Regions from separate parts of the Pseudoalteromonas sp. MER144-MNA-CIBAN-0113 genome, predicted to be linked through region 1. Evidence: predicted binding sites of a transcription regulator. Region 1 holds the regulator's gene; the other holds the start of a gene.

Region 1 (8,286 bases):
CCGCATAAGAAACTAACCAGCGCTCAGTATGTTGGCTCTTTAATTGGTGATGACGTAAGCGACGGCGTAACATAGGCGCTAATGGGCCTGTAAAATTGGACGTTCAACGCGGTAGGCTTCAAGCTTTAGTTCAATATTAATAGGGCTCTCACCTTGGCTAATAGCAATTACACCTTCCGCTAACATTTCGTGATAAAGCATCTTTTGCTCAACCCGTTGCTTTAGCTTATTGGCCATAGGTAAAAATAATAAATTAGCCAAACCAACACCATATATAGTTGCAATGAACGCGGTGGCAATACCCGTTCCTAACTGCTCAGGATCGTTAATAAATGACATGGCTTGAATAAGCCCAAGTACCGCACCTAAAATACCAATAGTTGGGCTATACCCACCCATTGCTTCATATACCCGGCTAGCATCAAGTAATCGTTCTCGCTCAAGTAATAAGTCAATCTCGAGGGTATCGCGTAGTTTTTGCTCTGAACAGCCATCAACTAATAAGCTCAGTCCTTTGGCGGCATAGGGATCTGAATGCGCAAGTGCTTCGCTTTCTAATGCTAAATACCCTTCTTGACGGGCTTTATGCGACCAGCGTTTTACTTGCTCAATAGCATCTTCAATATCATGGTCGTCGGTAACAAAAACCCAATGAGTAATACCAAGCATTTTTTTAAATGTATTGGCTGATGTTTGTAGCATCACCGCACCTAATGTACCGCCTAATACAATAATTAGTGCAGGCCCATTAAACAGCGCAGATACCACACCTCCCTCTAAAGAATAACCGATTGCAATAGCACCTAATGCAACCAGTAATCCTAAAACAGAAAGCTTATCCACAGCCAGCCTCTCTTTTTAAACGTGCAGCCACATCATGAAGGCTAATGCTTTCGCTCGCTAAACCTGCACTGGCTATCGCCTGAGGCATACCATAGACAACACAGCTTTTTTCATCCTGAGCCCAAATTGTAGCGCCAGTTTGCTTAAGCATGCGAGCACCATCACGACCATCTGCACCCATGCCTGTCAAAATAATGGCAAGCACATCACCTTGATACGCTTTGGCCGCACTGGCAAAGGTAATATCAACACTTGGTTTATAGTTTACTCGTTCATTTTTATCTTCAAACACACGAAGGGTTCTATTAGAGCCACGTCCTTCTACCATCATTTGCTGGCCACCTGGCGCTAAATAAGCGCACCCAGGTTGTAATCTATCGCCTTGCTGCGCTTCTTTTACCTTAATCTTACACAAGCCATCTAAGCGAGTAGCAAAAGCCGGGGTAAATGCAGCAGGCATATGCTGTATGAGTAAAATAGGGTGTGGAAAATTAGCAGGTAATTGCGTCAAAATAGTTTGCAGTGCAACCGGCCCACCTGTGGATGTACCAATAGCAACTAACTGATACTGCTTACCACTGGCACGCGCTGAGGCACTGCTGCTAGTAGATGCAGGACTCGCATTATTAAAGCTACGATCAGGTTGAACTATCGGCTTTTTAGCAAGGTTAGAAAAGCGCTCAGAGCTGTTTGACGCTGGTTTACTAATACTTGGAGATGGGGCCGTTCTCGTAATTCTTCCAATACGCTGGCGGCCTATTTCCTTAACCTTATTTTGCAATAACTTAATTGCATCATCGTTATTGCGAGCAATATCTTCAAACTTTTTAGGTAAAAAGTCCATCGCCCCAGCATCAAGCGCATCCAAAGTGGCAGATGCTCCTGCTCGTGTTAACGATGAAAACATTAAAATAGGTGTTGGATTACTCGCCATGATCTCTTTCACAGCACTAATACCATCCAGCACCGGCATTTCAACATCCATGGTGATAACATCAGGACGTAACTGAGCTGTTTTTTCGACGGCCTCTCGGCCATTTACAGCAAAGCCTATTACCTCAATGCCGCTGTCTTGTTCAAGAATTTCACTCACTCTGCGGCGAAAAAAGCTTGAATCATCAACTACTAAAACTTTAACAGCCATTTCGCTCTCTTATTCAATGAATGGGTAGGCATAAAGTTTATACCTACTTTTTATTATCCAGCGTAATGCTTTAGCATACTCGGTACATCTAATATCAGTGCAATTCCACCATCAGAGGTAATAGTCGCACCCGCCATACCCGGCGTACCTTGCAATAATGCATCTAGAGGCTTGATCACCACTTCTTCTTGACCTATTAGTGAATCAACAACGAACCCTACTTTTTGAGTCCCTATTTGCACAATAACGACATGCCCTTGTGCTTTTCGCTGACCTCTATCAGCGCCTTTTATAAGCCAATGTTCAAGGTAGAATAATGGAATCGACTTTTTACGAACAATAATCGTTAGCTGGCCATCAACCACATTAGTTTTTGTTAAATCTAAGTGGAATATTTCACTTACACCCGCTAGCGGCAAGGCAAAGGTTTGCTCTCCCACCACCACCATTAAGGTAGGCAATATCGCAAGTGTTAGTGGAACTTTGATTTCTAAAGTAGTCCCTACGCCCATTTCTGATTTTATGTTAACCGAGCCATTGAGCTGAGTGATTTTTGTTTTAACCACATCCATACCAACACCACGGCCAGAAATATCTGAGATTTCTTCTTTGGTTGAAAACCCAGGTGCAAAAATAAGGTTATAAGCTTCAGTATCAGAAAGACGACTCGCTTGGTCGTGATCAAGCACCCCTTTACTAATCGCAATCTTTTTAAGCTTTTCAGCATCCATACCGGCACCATCATCTTGGATGGTAAGCAGGATATGGTCGCCTTGCTGAGACGCTGATAAAGTAACAGTACCGGTTCTAGGTTTACCCGATGCTTCACGAATATCGGGCATTTCAATACCATGATCCACTGAGTTGCGCACTAAATGCACGAGTGGATCTGCCAATGCTTCCACTAAATTTTTATCTAAATCGGTGTCTTCACCAACAAGTAATAAATTAATATCTTTTTGCAGCGTTCGTGCTAAATCTCGTACTACACGGGGGAAACGGCCAAACACTTTTTTAATTGGCTGCATTCGTGTTTGCATTACTGCACCTTGGATATCAGCAGTCACAACATCTAAGTTGGAAATAGCTTTACCCATAGCCTCGCTGTCAGAGTTTGTTGCCAAGCTTACCAAACGATTTCGCACAAGTACTAACTCGCCCACCATGTTCATTATTTGGTCTAGGCGTTTGGTATCAACACGTACAGTTGTTTCTGCCGGTGGAGGCGCTGCTTTTTTGGGCGGCGCAGCTTTAGCTGCTTGTGCCGCAGGAGCCGGCTTAGCTGGCTCTGGTTTAGGCTGTGGCTTAGCTGCAGCAACTGGTTCTGGCTTTTTAGCTGCCACTGGTTCAGGTTTACTTACAGGAGCCGGTGTTTCTATCGACTTAGGTGCACCTTTACCATGAAGTTCATCAAGTAAGGCTTCAAACTCGTCGTCACTTATTTCATCATCGCCCGAGCTTTGCTCGTTACTTGGTGAAGCCACAGGAGCCGATGGTGTTTGTTGTGGTGTACTTGCGGTTGCTTGGCTCACTTCGCCAAAGCTGCCTACACCATGAAGTTCATCCAATAAGCTGTCAAATTCATCGTCAGTTATATCACCACTGACATCATTGCCACTTGATGATGATTGTTTTTCTTGTGGGGCTTGCCCTTTTCCATGAAGTTCATCAAGTAGGCTTTCGAATTCGTCTTCGGTTATTTCATCAATCTGAGACTCAGTACTGCTGCTATCTGGGCCGCTAAATAATTCATCAAAAGCAAACGGGTCTTCTTCAGCATCGTTGCTCGGTTGCTCTGCAACTGGTTCAGGCTCTACCGATGGAGTTTCCACAGGAGCTATATCTTCAACCACAGAATCGCCGGCAAGCTCTTCTGCTGTCGGTGGCTGCCCAAGTTTGTGAAGTACTGCAAGTAATTCTGGATCAGCAGGCTCTGGCTGGTCACGATTTTTAATCGTGGCAAACATTTCATTAATGGTGTCCAGTGCTTGTAAAATCACATCCATTAATTCAGAGTTAACTGTTCTTACACCTTGGCGCAGTAAATCAAACACATTTTCAGCACCATGACATGCATCAACAAGCTCTGTCATAGCCAAAAAGCCAGCGCCACCCTTTACAGTGTGGAAACCGCGAAATATTGCGTTTAGTAGCTCAGTATCATCTGGGTTGTTTTCCAGTTCTACTAACTGTTCAGATAAAAGCTCAAGGATTTCTCCGGCCTCTACTAAAAAGTCTTGTAAAATATCTTCATCGACTTCAAAGCTCATGCAGTACTCTCCTATTAGAAGCCCAAACTTGATAATAGATCATCAACTTCATCTTGATCAGATACAACATCATTACGCGTTTCTTTATCAATAATAGGCCCTTCGGGACCTGCTAGTGTTTGTGCAACAATGGGATCTTCTATTTTTTCTGGTTGTTCAGTTGGTTCAACCTCACCACCTTGCGCTGCAAATGCAGTTAACAGGTGAATTAAACTTTCTTCAACTTCACGGACAAGTTCAATAACACGGCGAATAACCTGACCGGTTAAATCTTGATAGTCTTGAGCCATCAGCACATTAGTCATCAGCATTTGTAACTCATCGGTTTTGTGATGAGAACTGCTCATAAACTTATCAATACTATGGCAAAGTGATTTAAACTCACCAAGCTCTATTTCGCGGTTCATTAAACGATCCCACGTTGGCTTGATATCAGCTATTTCGTCAGCGATTTCTTGTGCTAATGGTAAGCTTGCTTCAACCGCATCCATTGTCTTATTGGCTGCGTTTTCTGTCATTTCCATGACATAGTTAAGGCGTTTTTTTGCGTCAGGGATGGCATCAGTGGTAATGTCTGTTAAACGCGTGTCTAACTCGAAACTTTTTAAAGCTTCGTGCAGTTGACGCGTCAACTTACCCACCTCAGCAAATAACTGTGATTGCTCTTGTGAAGCTGTTTCTAAAATTAACTGATTCGCTTTATCTTGCTCACCATTTTCTAAAAAAACAACTAACTGGCGAGCTTGTTCTAAAGTAATCTGAGGCGCAGCAGGTGCTGACATAAGCCTCTCCCTCTCATTAACCTAAGCGTTCGAACACTTTTTCTAATTTAGTTTTCAATGTACCTGCAGTGAATGGTTTAACAATATAACCATTAACACCTGCTTGGGCCGCAGCAATTATTTGTTCTTTTTTAGCTTCTGCTGTAACCATTAAAACAGGAATATGCTTTAATTTTTCATCAGCTCGAATTGCCCTTAAAAGATCAATACCTTGCATGCCTGGCATATTCCAATCTGTTACAACAAAATCAAACGCTTGATTTTGCAACATAGGCAAAGCAGTTGACCCGTCATCTGCTTCTTGAACATTGGTAAAACCTAAATCGCGCAACAGGTTTTTAATAATACGTCTCATTGTTGAGAAATCATCAACAACAAGAATTTTAATGTTTTTATCCAAAACATCCTCCAGTGAGGCCTGAACCTTTATTTACTTACTTCTAGTTTATCCAGTCATTGATTTTTGCTTTAAGCTTAATCATCGCCTGACCATGTATCTGACTTACACGCGATTCACTTACATCGAGTATATGCCCAATTTCTTTTAAATTCATCTCATCGTTATAGTACAAAGAAAGCACCATTGCATCTTTTTCCGGTAACGACTTTATTGCACTGAGTAAAGACTCATTAAACCGTTCATTTTTAACATTATTGAACGGTTTGTCTAGTGCTAAATCTTGGCCATGAGGTGTAATCACATCGTCATCTATACCAAGGTCTTCAATACCTAACACTTTGCTTACATTTACATCGTTTAAAATATGATGGTACTCATTTAGCGAAATTTCAAGTTTTTCAGCAACTTCACTATCTTTAGGTTCACGGTTTAAACTGTTCTCAAGCGCAACAATAGTTTCTGCAACCAAACGGCTTTTTCTGTGAACTGAACGTGGAACCCAATCGCCTCGGCGCATTTCGTCTATCATCGCACCACGAATACGAATACCGGCAAAGGTTTCAAAGCTTGCGCCTTTGCTTGCATCAAAGTTTTTTGAAGCTTCAATTAAACCAATCATACCCGATTGAATTAAATCATCTAGCTGCACACTGGCCGGTAAACGAGCAATTAAATGGCACGCCACTTTTTTGACTAATGAGGCATGCTTTTCAACAATCATATTTAAATTTTGTGTTGACTGATATCCCATAGCTCTATTCACCGGTATTGTCATTGTTAGTTACTAACTAGTTTCTCAATGAAAAACTCTAAATGACCCGAGGCTTGACTAGGTGTTGGCCACTTAGCAATTTTTGTAGCCAGTGTTTTAAAAGCAATTGCAGCAGGCGACCCAGGAAAAACCTCAACAATTACTTTTTGGCGGCGCGTTGATTTGCGCATATTCTCATCATAAGGAACTGTTGCAACCAACTCCATTGATATATCTAAAAATCGGTCGGTAACCTTTGAAAGTTTTGCAAACAATTCCTGCCCTTCGCGTAAGCTACGCACCATGTTGGCAACAATTTTAAATTTGTATACGCCGTGCTCACGGCTCAGTACTTTAATGAGCGCATAGGCATCGGTAATTGATGTTGGCTCATCACATACCACCACAACCACATCCTGTGCGGCACGAGAAAAGCTCAATACCATGTCAGAAATACCCGCAGCGGTATCAACAATTAAAATATCAAAGTCGGTGTTAAGTTCACTAAATGCACGAATAAGTCCAGCGTGCTCTGAGGGTGATAACTCAACCATACTTTGCGAACCCGATGTTGCAGGCACTATTTTTATGCCTGCGGGACCTTCGACTAAAATATCATCAAGTTCACATTCGCCCGATAAAACATGAGATAAATTACGCTCAACGCGCAGTCCAAGCATCACATCACAATTCGCTAATCCTAAATCAGCATCTAGTACAAGCACACGTTTGCCTTGTTGGCCTAACGCGATTGCCGTGTTAAGGGATACGTTCGTTTTACCCACTCCACCTTTGCCGCCGGTGACAGCGATAACTTTTACGCCGTTATTATTATTCTTGCTCATTTTGCGAAGGCCGCTTGCTTGATCTAAAACTGTGTTAATCATACATCTCTACTGTGCTCGACGCCACTGATTGGTGTCGTGATTGTTGTGCTTTTATTCTTTTTAAATACAATTGCTCAGCTTTTTTTACTAGTTTTTCGGCATTTGCCACTCTAATATCTTCTGGTACTCGCTGACCGTTAGTAAGATACCCTATTGGGAGACGATTTTGAATCGCAATACTAATAATCTCACCTAAACTCAATGACTCATCAAGTTTAGTAAAAATACATCCGCTTAGCTGTACTTTTTTAAAGTGCCTTACTGTTTCTTGTAATACATTAATTTGCGCCGTCGCACTTAATACTAAATAACTACGTATATCAACACGCTGATTACGCATCAAGGTGTTTAACTGCTCGGTTAAGCGTAAATCACGTTGACTCATTCCTGCTGTATCAATTAAGACTAGACGTTTATTTCGTAAATGGTATAAAACTTCTGCTAATTCATTTGCATCTTTAACTTGTTTAACGCCACAACCTATAATACGACCATACGTTGCTAGCTGCTCATAAGCACCAATACGGTAGGTATCGGTAGTAATAAGCGCTACTTTATCGGCACCGTATTTTTGTGCACCCAATGCTGCCAGTTTTGCAACTGTGGTGGTTTTACCCACGCCAGTAGGTCCGACTAACGCAAAAACACCGCCTTGGCGAAGTATTTCGTTGTTCGTGGTTTGCATTTGATCTTCAACCATGTTCAATAAAGCTTTCCAGCCTTGTTGGCGAGACACATCGTCTGGTACAAAACATGCCATTTGCTCAGCAACATTTTTTTCTATCCCCATACCGACTAAGCGGTCAATCATACATGCACGGGTCGGGTCGCGACGTGCCATATCTTGCTGCATTAAACCTGATACTTGGTGCTCTAATAGTTGACGAATTGCGTTCATTTCTTCACGCATTGTGCTGATGTCACTGGATTCTTTATGCATTGTTTGCTGACGCGGTGCGCTAGGTGAATCTAAATCGTCAAAGCCACTGTCTAAGTCGTCGAAACCTAAGCTATCGGCTTGGGTGCGAGGGCGCACTGGCGCGCTTTGTTCACGTTCAAACATATTTTTAGGTCGTGATTGCACAGGCTCTTGTTCTTGATAGTGACCAGAAGTGTCAATGCCAGAGTGTGAAAACATTGAAGCAAGCTCTGCTGAACGAGGACGTGGAGACTGACGCTCTAGTAAAGCTTGTAAGCTATCTGCAACCT
Region 2 (8,286 bases), on a different contig from region 1:
TTACTGAGTGCGGCGAGGTAATTATGCGTTTATCAAATAATTTAATGTATCAAAGTCAAATTAATAAAATTTTAGATAATCAACAGGGCGTTGCAGGCGCTTTAGAGCGAGCAAACACAGGTCAAAAGTATTTGAGTACCTCTGAAAACCCAGCTGCTATATCGCAAGGGATGTTGTACACCAATAAAATAGAAACCAATGAGCAGTTAACTAAAAATATAAAGCAGCTAAATGGTCGCTTATCAACCGAAGAAAGCATACTTAAGGGTATGAACGACACTATTTTAGAAGCGCAAATGCTAACCATACGAGCGGGCAATGGTTCGTTAGGTCAAAGTGATTTGGCTTCAGTTGCCAGTGAACTAAAAGAATTGCAAAAATCGCTGCTTAACTTAATGAATAGTCAATCAGAAGGGGGGAAATACCTATTCTCTGGCTATCAAGACGATATTCAAACCTATACATTTAATAGCACTAATGGCAAATACGAATACCAAGGCGATCAAGGCCAGCATGAAGTAACCATTGCAAAAGGGGTTGAGATAAAATCAAGCGATAATGGCTTTAATGTATTTGAACGCGTAGATGCACGTCTTGATGTGGTGTCGAATGATGGAGCGCCATCAGGCGGCATTACCGCAGGGACTGTTTATGTTGAAAACCAAGGCGAGTTTGACAAGTTTCATAAAGATAATTATAACTCAGACCCAGATCCGCTTATTTCTCCAACGATCAATACCTATAACGTTAATGTTATCCCTGGTGCAACGCCTTCAGCGCCTGATCAGTATGAAATATTACGTGATGGTAATCCTCTTGTACCACCTGTTACTGGTGAAGTAACTGATGAGCCGATTGAGTTTGCAGGCATGGAAATTCAACTTGAAGGTGTAGCACCCGGCCAGCTTGATTTTACCCTTGAAAAGCCAGGTAAAGAAAATGTGCTTAATACGCTTGAAGATCTGATCACTAGTCTAAATGACGAACAACTTGATGGAGCGCAAATTAACCAAGCGTTATCGGATGGGTTAATTCAGCTTAAAAATGCCAGTGAGCAAATTGTGTTTACTCAGGCTGGCCTAGGTGGGCGTATGAACGTGGTGGAGCGTGTGACCGATTCAAACAGTGCTCTAGATATTAATAATCAAGAAAACAGAGCGAGCTTAATTGAAATTGATCCTGCTGCAGCTATTAGTGAACTTACTAAACAAGAGTCTGGTTTACAGGCTTCACAAGCGACTTTTGGTCGCTTGGCTAAACTTTCATTATTCGATTATTTATAAATACCATCCAAGGCAGGTTATTACTATACGAGAAAAGTAGGTAATAACTTGCCTTAACGAAGCGGCAAAAAACTGTCACCCCCTTTTTATCTTCTGTCAAAAAATCGCTAACTTCTAATTTAAAGCCGCAATAAGTGTTATTTAGTTGTTTTAAAACATAGGGTTAATCTTTTTTTACTAGTTGGCACAAGTAATGCATTCAACTAGTCATAGACAGTGTGGTTTTTGCTTAAATATTTTGAACCACATTCTGATTGAAACTAGGAGATGGTAAAATGGCTTTAAGCGTAAATACAAATGTTGCATCACTTAATGGGCAACGCAATCTATCTAAATCTAGCATGGCACTTGAAACCTCAATGCAGAGACTATCATCTGGTTTGCGTATTAATAGCGCAAAAGACGATGCTGCAGGTTTACAAATTGCCAACCGACTAACGTCTCAGGTTAATGGCCTAACGGTTGCTCAGCGTAATGCCAACGATGGTATTTCTATGGCGCAAACTGCTGAAGGTGCAATGCAAGAGTCAGCAAATATTCTGCAACGTATGCGTGACTTATCACTGCAATCGGCGAATGGTTCAAATAGTGCGGTTGACCGTGCATCACTGCAAAAAGAAGTAGCAGCCCTGCAACAAGAGCTCACTCGAATTGCAGATACCACTAAATTTGGTGGCACCAGCTTACTTGACGGCACTTTTGGTACTAAACAGTTTCAGGTAGGTGCAAATGCGAATGAAACCATTAATGTAAGTTTACGTAATGTTGCTGCCGATGCTATTGGTTCCAACGAAATTGATGGGCCAGGAACTGTATTTGGTGTAGTAGCTGCAGGCAGTATGGCTGCAAATGAAGTTGTAGCTCCTGGATCACTGAATATCAACGGTACTGATGTTTTAATTGGAGCAAATGATGGCGCTGATGGTGTAGCTAATTCTATTAATGGAGCTGCGGCTGGTGTTACAGCTGAGGCTCGTCTAAATGTTGTTATCGCAGGGATAACGAGTACCGATAATGCAACTATAAAAATTGGCGATGATGAATATGACTTAGGCACTTTTGGTGGTGATATGGCGCGCCTAGCAGAAGAGATGGTGGCTGACGGTTATGATGCTGTTTATGACCCAGCTGCAGGCAATATTAGCCTAAAAGCAACAGGTGTTGATGGTATTGAATCTGTAATGGAAGCAGTTGGTACGCCTGCTGGTGGATTAACGTTTGATGGAACTGCTGCGGGAGCAACAACAGCTTCAAAAACATCGGAAATAAATTTGTCATCACCGAGCAAAATTGGTATTTCAAACGATGGAGCAGCAAATGAGCTCCAGATGTTTAATAGCTCATTAAGTCAATTGTCATCAGTGGAGGCGATTGATATTAGTGGTACAACTAGTGAAGGTGCTCAATCTGCAATTCAAACTATTGATGCTGCATTAGCGCAAATTGACGCCCAGCGTGCAGACTTAGGTGCGGTGCAAAACCGTTTTGGTTTTACCATTGCCAATCTTGCTAACGTATCTGAGAACGTGTCAGCTTCTCGTAGCCGTATTCAAGATACTGATTACGCGCTTGAAACAGCAACCCTAACTAAAAACCAAATTATGCAACAAGCCGGTACCACTATTTTGTCGCAGGCAAACCAGTTACCACAGGCCGCATTAAGTCTTTTAGGTGGCTAATGCCAGCTAGTTATAAAAAAGCCAAGCAAATATGCTTGGCTTTTTTATTTGTATTTCAATCAATTAAAAGTTTTTACTGTTTTTTTTAAAAAAAAGCTAAAGGTAATTTTATAACGGCCGTTAACTTAATTAGAACGGAGCTTGAACAGATTTTTATTGTGATGGCTCTTGGTTAAAATCAATTAGTTACATTACGAAAGTAATCAGGAGTTATAACATGGCTTTATCAGTAAATACTAACGTTGCATCATTAAATGCACAAAGAAACTTATCAAAATCTAGCGAAGCATTAGGTACATCAATGCAACGTCTTTCATCTGGTATGAAAATTAACAGTGCGAAAGATGATGCGGCAGGTCTACAAATTGCGAACCGTCTTTCTTCACAAATTAATGGTTTAGGTGTTGCTCAGCGTAACGCGAATGACGGTATTTCAATGTCGCAAACCGCTGAAGGTGCGATGCAAGAGTCATCAAACATCTTACAACGTATGCGTGACCTATCTTTGCAATCAGCTAATGGTTCAAACGATGCAAACGCTCGTGCCGCACTACAAAAAGAAGTTGGCGCATTACAGCAAGAGCTTACTCGTATCGCTGAAACGACTAAATTTGGTGGTACAAGCTTACTAGATGGTTCGTTCGGTACTAAACAATTCCAAGTAGGTTCAAACGCTAACGAAACAATTAACGTAACTTTGCGTGATGTATCAGCAGATGCGCTTGGTGCAAATGAAATTGATGGTGCTGGTTCTGTATTTGGCGCAGTAGCTGCAGCTGGTGACATGGCTACAAATGAAGCTATAACAGCAGGCACACTAAATATTAATGGTGTCGATGTTACTCTTGGGGCTAATGATGGTGCTGATGGTGCTGCAGCAAAAATAAATGCTGCTGCTACAGGCGTAGTTGCTGAAGCTCGCTTAGAAGTAACTATTGCTGGTATCACTAATACAGATAACGCAACAATCAATGTTGGCGATGACAACTATGATTTAGGTACCTACGGTGGTGATATGGCTCGCTTAGCTGAGGATATGGTTGCCGATGGGTATGATGCAGTTTACGATTCTGATGCTGGTGAAATTACACTTAAAGCAACAGGTGTGGATGGTATTGAATCTGTTATGGATGCAGGTACTCCAGCTGGTGGTTTAACATTTGATGGAGTAACTGCATCTACAGCAACGGCTTCAAAAACATCAGAAATAAACTTATCATCACCGAACAAAATTGGTATTTCTAATGATGGAACTGCCGATGAAACTGAATTATTTAGTGCTTCTACAAGCTCTTTGACATCAGTTGAAACTATTGATATTTCTGGGGCAACAAGTCAAGGTGCACAAGATGCAATTCAAACAATTGATGCGGCGCTTGCGCAAATTGATGCACAACGAGCAGACTTAGGTGCGGTTCAAAACCGTTTTGGCTTCACTATTGCTAACCTTTCAAACGTATCAGAAAACGTGTCGGCTTCTAAAAGTCGTATCGAAGATACAGATTATGCTGCAGAAACGGCTAAACTGACTAAAAACCAGATTATGCAACAGGCTGGTACAACAATCTTAGCTCAGTCTAACCAGTTGCCACAGGCAGCACTTAGCTTATTAGGTTAATTTAACAATAAGCTCTATACTTAACTACTAAGGAAGGGGCAACCCTTCCTTTCTTGTATAGGTATAAAGCTTTATATCGCTTTATAGTAGGAGCGAATTATGGAAACGCAAAGTTTAAATCTAAATATCAGCTCAGCGCAAAAAGGTGAGGTTACCTCAAGTTACCAAACCCCATCACAAGTTAAGCAAAATGCTGATGAACAAAAGAATACACCCATCACCACCACTGCAAGTAATAGCGAAATTTCTAAAACTGAGTTATCACCTGAAAAACTAGAGAAGGTGGTACAGCAATTGCAGGACTTTATGGGCGAAATGAATCGCAGCCTTCAGTTTAAGGTCGACGAAGATTCTGGCCGTAATGTTATTAAGGTGATTGATAAAGAAAGTGGTGATTTAGTTAAGCAGTACCCGTCTGAAGAGGTATTAGGTATCGTTGCTAAATTAGCGGAAGCCACCGGTGTATTGGTTGATTTTAAAGTTTAGTTTTCAGTAATTTAAGAGGGTAATTATTATGGATATTTCATTTAAAGGTATAGGTTCAGGGCTTCAAGTTAATGAAATTGTAACTGCTTTAGTGAATGCTGAAAAAAGCCCTTACCAAGCTCGAGTAACTAAACAGCAAGCAAACTTTACTACCGATATATCTGCAGTAGGTACCCTAAAAGCCTCTTTGGAAGAGCTTAATGGTTCACTAGAATCATTGGGTGACATCGAAAACTTTCAAAAGCGCACTATCAGTGGCAGTGACGACTTTGTTTCTTTAAGCTCTGAAAAAAACGCGCAAACCAATAATTACTCTATTAAAGTTAATAGTTTGGCTGAGAACCAAAAGCTAACATCAAATGCTATAGCTGGCGATGAAGCGGTGGGAGAGGGTAAGCTCACGATTAGTTCTGGCTCTAACAGTTTTGACATAAATGTGTCAGACACAGCAAAGCTGGCTGATATACGTGACGCGATTAATGACTCTGCTGACAATGATTCAGTTAATGCTACTATTATTACCGATGATACGGGGCAGCGATTAGTGTTATCAAGTAAAGAAACCGGCGCAGAAAACGCAATAAAAATTGTAGTTGATGATGTCGGTGATGGTGGTAATACAGACTTGTCTGGCTTGTCTCGTCTTGCGTATGATAGTGATACAACATCAACAACGTATGCTGAAAACTTAAACGAAGTAACAGCAGCGACGGATGCTTCAATTACGATTGATGGGACGCTTGTTGCGACAAGCAGTACAAATGAATTTAAAGATGTCATTGAGGGCGTCACCATTAATGCCAAAAAAACTCACAATGCAGACGATGATTTAAGTAAAGCAACTATCACTGAAAATAATAATAATGTTGCTGCTGGATTAAAGTCGTTTGTAGAGAAGTTTAATGCATTTATTGATTTATCAAATCAGCTCGGTCGCTCTAGCGCTGAAGAGGGCGTTGGTGCACTTGCGGGTGATTCATTACTTAGAGGCTCTGTAAACCAAGTACGCTCGATGTTAACATCTGAATTTAGCACGGGTAATGGTAATACCGACTTTTTAGCTAACTTTGGTATTAGAACTGAGCGCTCAGGTAAGTTAAGTATTGATTCTGACGCTCTTAAAGCTGCCGTAGAAAGCGATCCACAAGCTATTCAAACGTTTTTTGTTGGCGAAAATGACGGTGATGGTTTTGTTGGCCAGTTAGATACTGTTATTAAAGGTTATACGGCCTCTGATGGTATTTTTAGTTCACGTATTGAAGGGCGTGAAACACAACTCGATAAGCTACAAGATGAAGTTGATGCATTTAATAGCCGAATGAAAAAGTATGAAGAGCGACTATATAGCCAATACAATGCCATGGATATATTAGTTGCTAACCTAAACTCGACAGGAGGTTACTTGCAGCAGCAATTAGCTAACCTACCGGGTGTGGCTAAAAAGTCTAGCTAAACAATTAACTTTGTTTAGCAAATAAAGCCTGGCTTATGAGTCAGGTTTTTTTATGTTTGTTCGATTGTTAGTAACTAACTGTGTTGTTTTATAGTGAGGTTTGAGGAAATAAAAATACAGAGTGAAAAATCTGCTTAATCACTCTGTAAAGGGGAATAAAATAGGGGGTTAGCTAAGGCAAGAAGTGTTTTTAAATATTAGATTTATACTTATTTACAGCTTTTTTATTTTTTTGATTACCAACTATTTTAACCGCTAATAGTTGCTTTTGATTATCTATTTTAACAGATAGCTGTTCTATTAGGTTAATTAAAAACTCAAGTTCAGTAGCTGAATAATGAGTTTTTTCTCTAGAAAGTGAGCTACTTATGTGAATATCAAGTTTATTATGAATATTCAGCGCTTGCTCAATATCCCAATCTTCTGAGTCAGCAATCAAACTTACTAGCTCATTGCAATATGCTCGAGTCTCACTATCTTTAACTTGTGAGCTTGTAACCCGATTTAAAGACATTACAGTTGTGGTTCTCTTTGTTCGAATGGAATTGCTTCCCAGCCTGACTTAATCTCTTTAATTAAGGTAATTACTTCATCAATTTTATCAATGTTGTTTTCAAGGTTTGCAGTTAATAAGCAACGCTGACAGTAATCGTACAAAGAGTCTAAGTTAGTTGATACTTCATTATTGTCTTCAAAATTTAACACTTGCTGCAACGCACCAAGTAGCACAATACAATCAGAGATTGCGTTGCCTTTTTTTTCTAACTCTTTACGTTCAATAAATCCTTTTGCAGCAGAGAGCTTGCCAACAATATTTACAAACACGAGTTTGACTTGATCATAAGGTGTCATCTCTTTAACGCTGCTAACTGTTATTTGACGGTATTTATTGATTGATGCATGAGCCATAGGTAATTCCTTAAATTTTAATTACATGTTCAGAACTCTAAGCAAGTTTAGTTCCAACATAAGTTTGACTATTACTTTATCGGCCAAAACAGTCACACCTTTAAATAATAATAGCAGTTTTTATGAGTTTTTACTGTGTGAAATCGTATCATTGAAAATCGCATTATATGTCGTTTAATTCATCCTAAGTATGTATGTCACTAAAACTACCCAGGCAATTAATAGTTATAAAGTATTGACTTTGTGCGGCCAGTGTCTGTTTTTTGGCGTTAATGTCAAAAAATCGCCGCTATTGCTTGCATCCAAACCCAACTGGCTTACAATTTGATTAATAAAACAAATTAGTGAAATAAATGGCTCGCTAAAGATGATCTTAATTTTAGATAATAATAACAATCGCTCTATTGGATTATACGCATCGCTTACTTTTATTGGTGAGGCGGTACAGTTGCAAACAGAAGCTGACTTTGAACAGGCATGTAGCCACTATCAAAACAAAGAATGTATTGTGGTGTTAGGTGCTTTGCAGTCTTTAGATCACGAAAGTTTAATTAAACGATACCCAACATTTCCTTTTTTACTCATTGGTGAAACGCTTAAACCTTTGTTGAGTTTGGCTAATGTTGTGGGGTTGATATGTGAGCCATTTACTCATGAAATAACCACACAGCTGTTACACGACTGTCAGCAATATCAGCGCATGTTGCCGCATGAACATAAAAATAATAAAGAGAAAAGCACCTTTGATGGTCTTGTTGGTGAAACCAAAGCCGTAAAAGATTTACGCTTTTTAATTACGCAGGTTGCTAAAACCGATGCTAACGTACTTATTTTAGGTGAGTCGGGCACAGGTAAAGA

The links. Region 1 encodes FliA, which starts transcription of late flagellar genes. Its sites were predicted from a motif close to CTAAAGNTNNNNNNNNNNNNGCCGATA; they were not measured.
Region 2: a site for FliA is predicted at 3,059-3,085, ahead of AAEY57_RS15045 (flagellin). Genes of this name have one in related genera too.

Annotation. Positions count from the first base shown of each region.
Region 1 is NZ_JBEOOG010000025.1:19,026-27,311, reverse strand. It holds gene AAEY57_RS08760 (flagellar motor protein MotB) at 1-73, opposite strand, end outside; gene AAEY57_RS08755 (flagellar motor protein) at 79-843, opposite strand; gene AAEY57_RS08750 (protein-glutamate methylesterase/protein-glutamine glutaminase) at 836-1,987, opposite strand; gene AAEY57_RS08745 (chemotaxis protein CheA) at 2,041-4,257, opposite strand; gene AAEY57_RS08740 (protein phosphatase CheZ) at 4,272-5,039, opposite strand; gene cheY (chemotaxis response regulator CheY) at 5,056-5,439, opposite strand; gene AAEY57_RS08730 (RNA polymerase sigma factor FliA) at 5,480-6,190, opposite strand; gene AAEY57_RS08725 (MinD/ParA family ATP-binding protein) at 6,217-7,077, opposite strand; gene flhF (flagellar biosynthesis GTPase FlhF) at 7,070-8,286, opposite strand, start outside.
Region 2 is NZ_JBEOOG010000066.1:13,235-21,520, forward strand. It holds gene flgK (flagellar hook-associated protein FlgK) at 1-21, shown strand, start outside; gene flgL (flagellar hook-associated protein FlgL) at 24-1,283, shown strand; gene AAEY57_RS15040 (flagellin) at 1,559-2,962, shown strand; gene AAEY57_RS15045 (flagellin) at 3,180-4,580, shown strand; gene AAEY57_RS15050 (flagellar protein FlaG) at 4,680-5,066, shown strand; gene fliD (flagellar filament capping protein FliD) at 5,095-6,519, shown strand; gene AAEY57_RS15060 (hypothetical protein) at 6,710-7,033, opposite strand; gene fliS (flagellar export chaperone FliS) at 7,033-7,428, opposite strand; gene AAEY57_RS15070 (sigma-54 dependent transcriptional regulator) at 7,796-8,286, shown strand, end outside.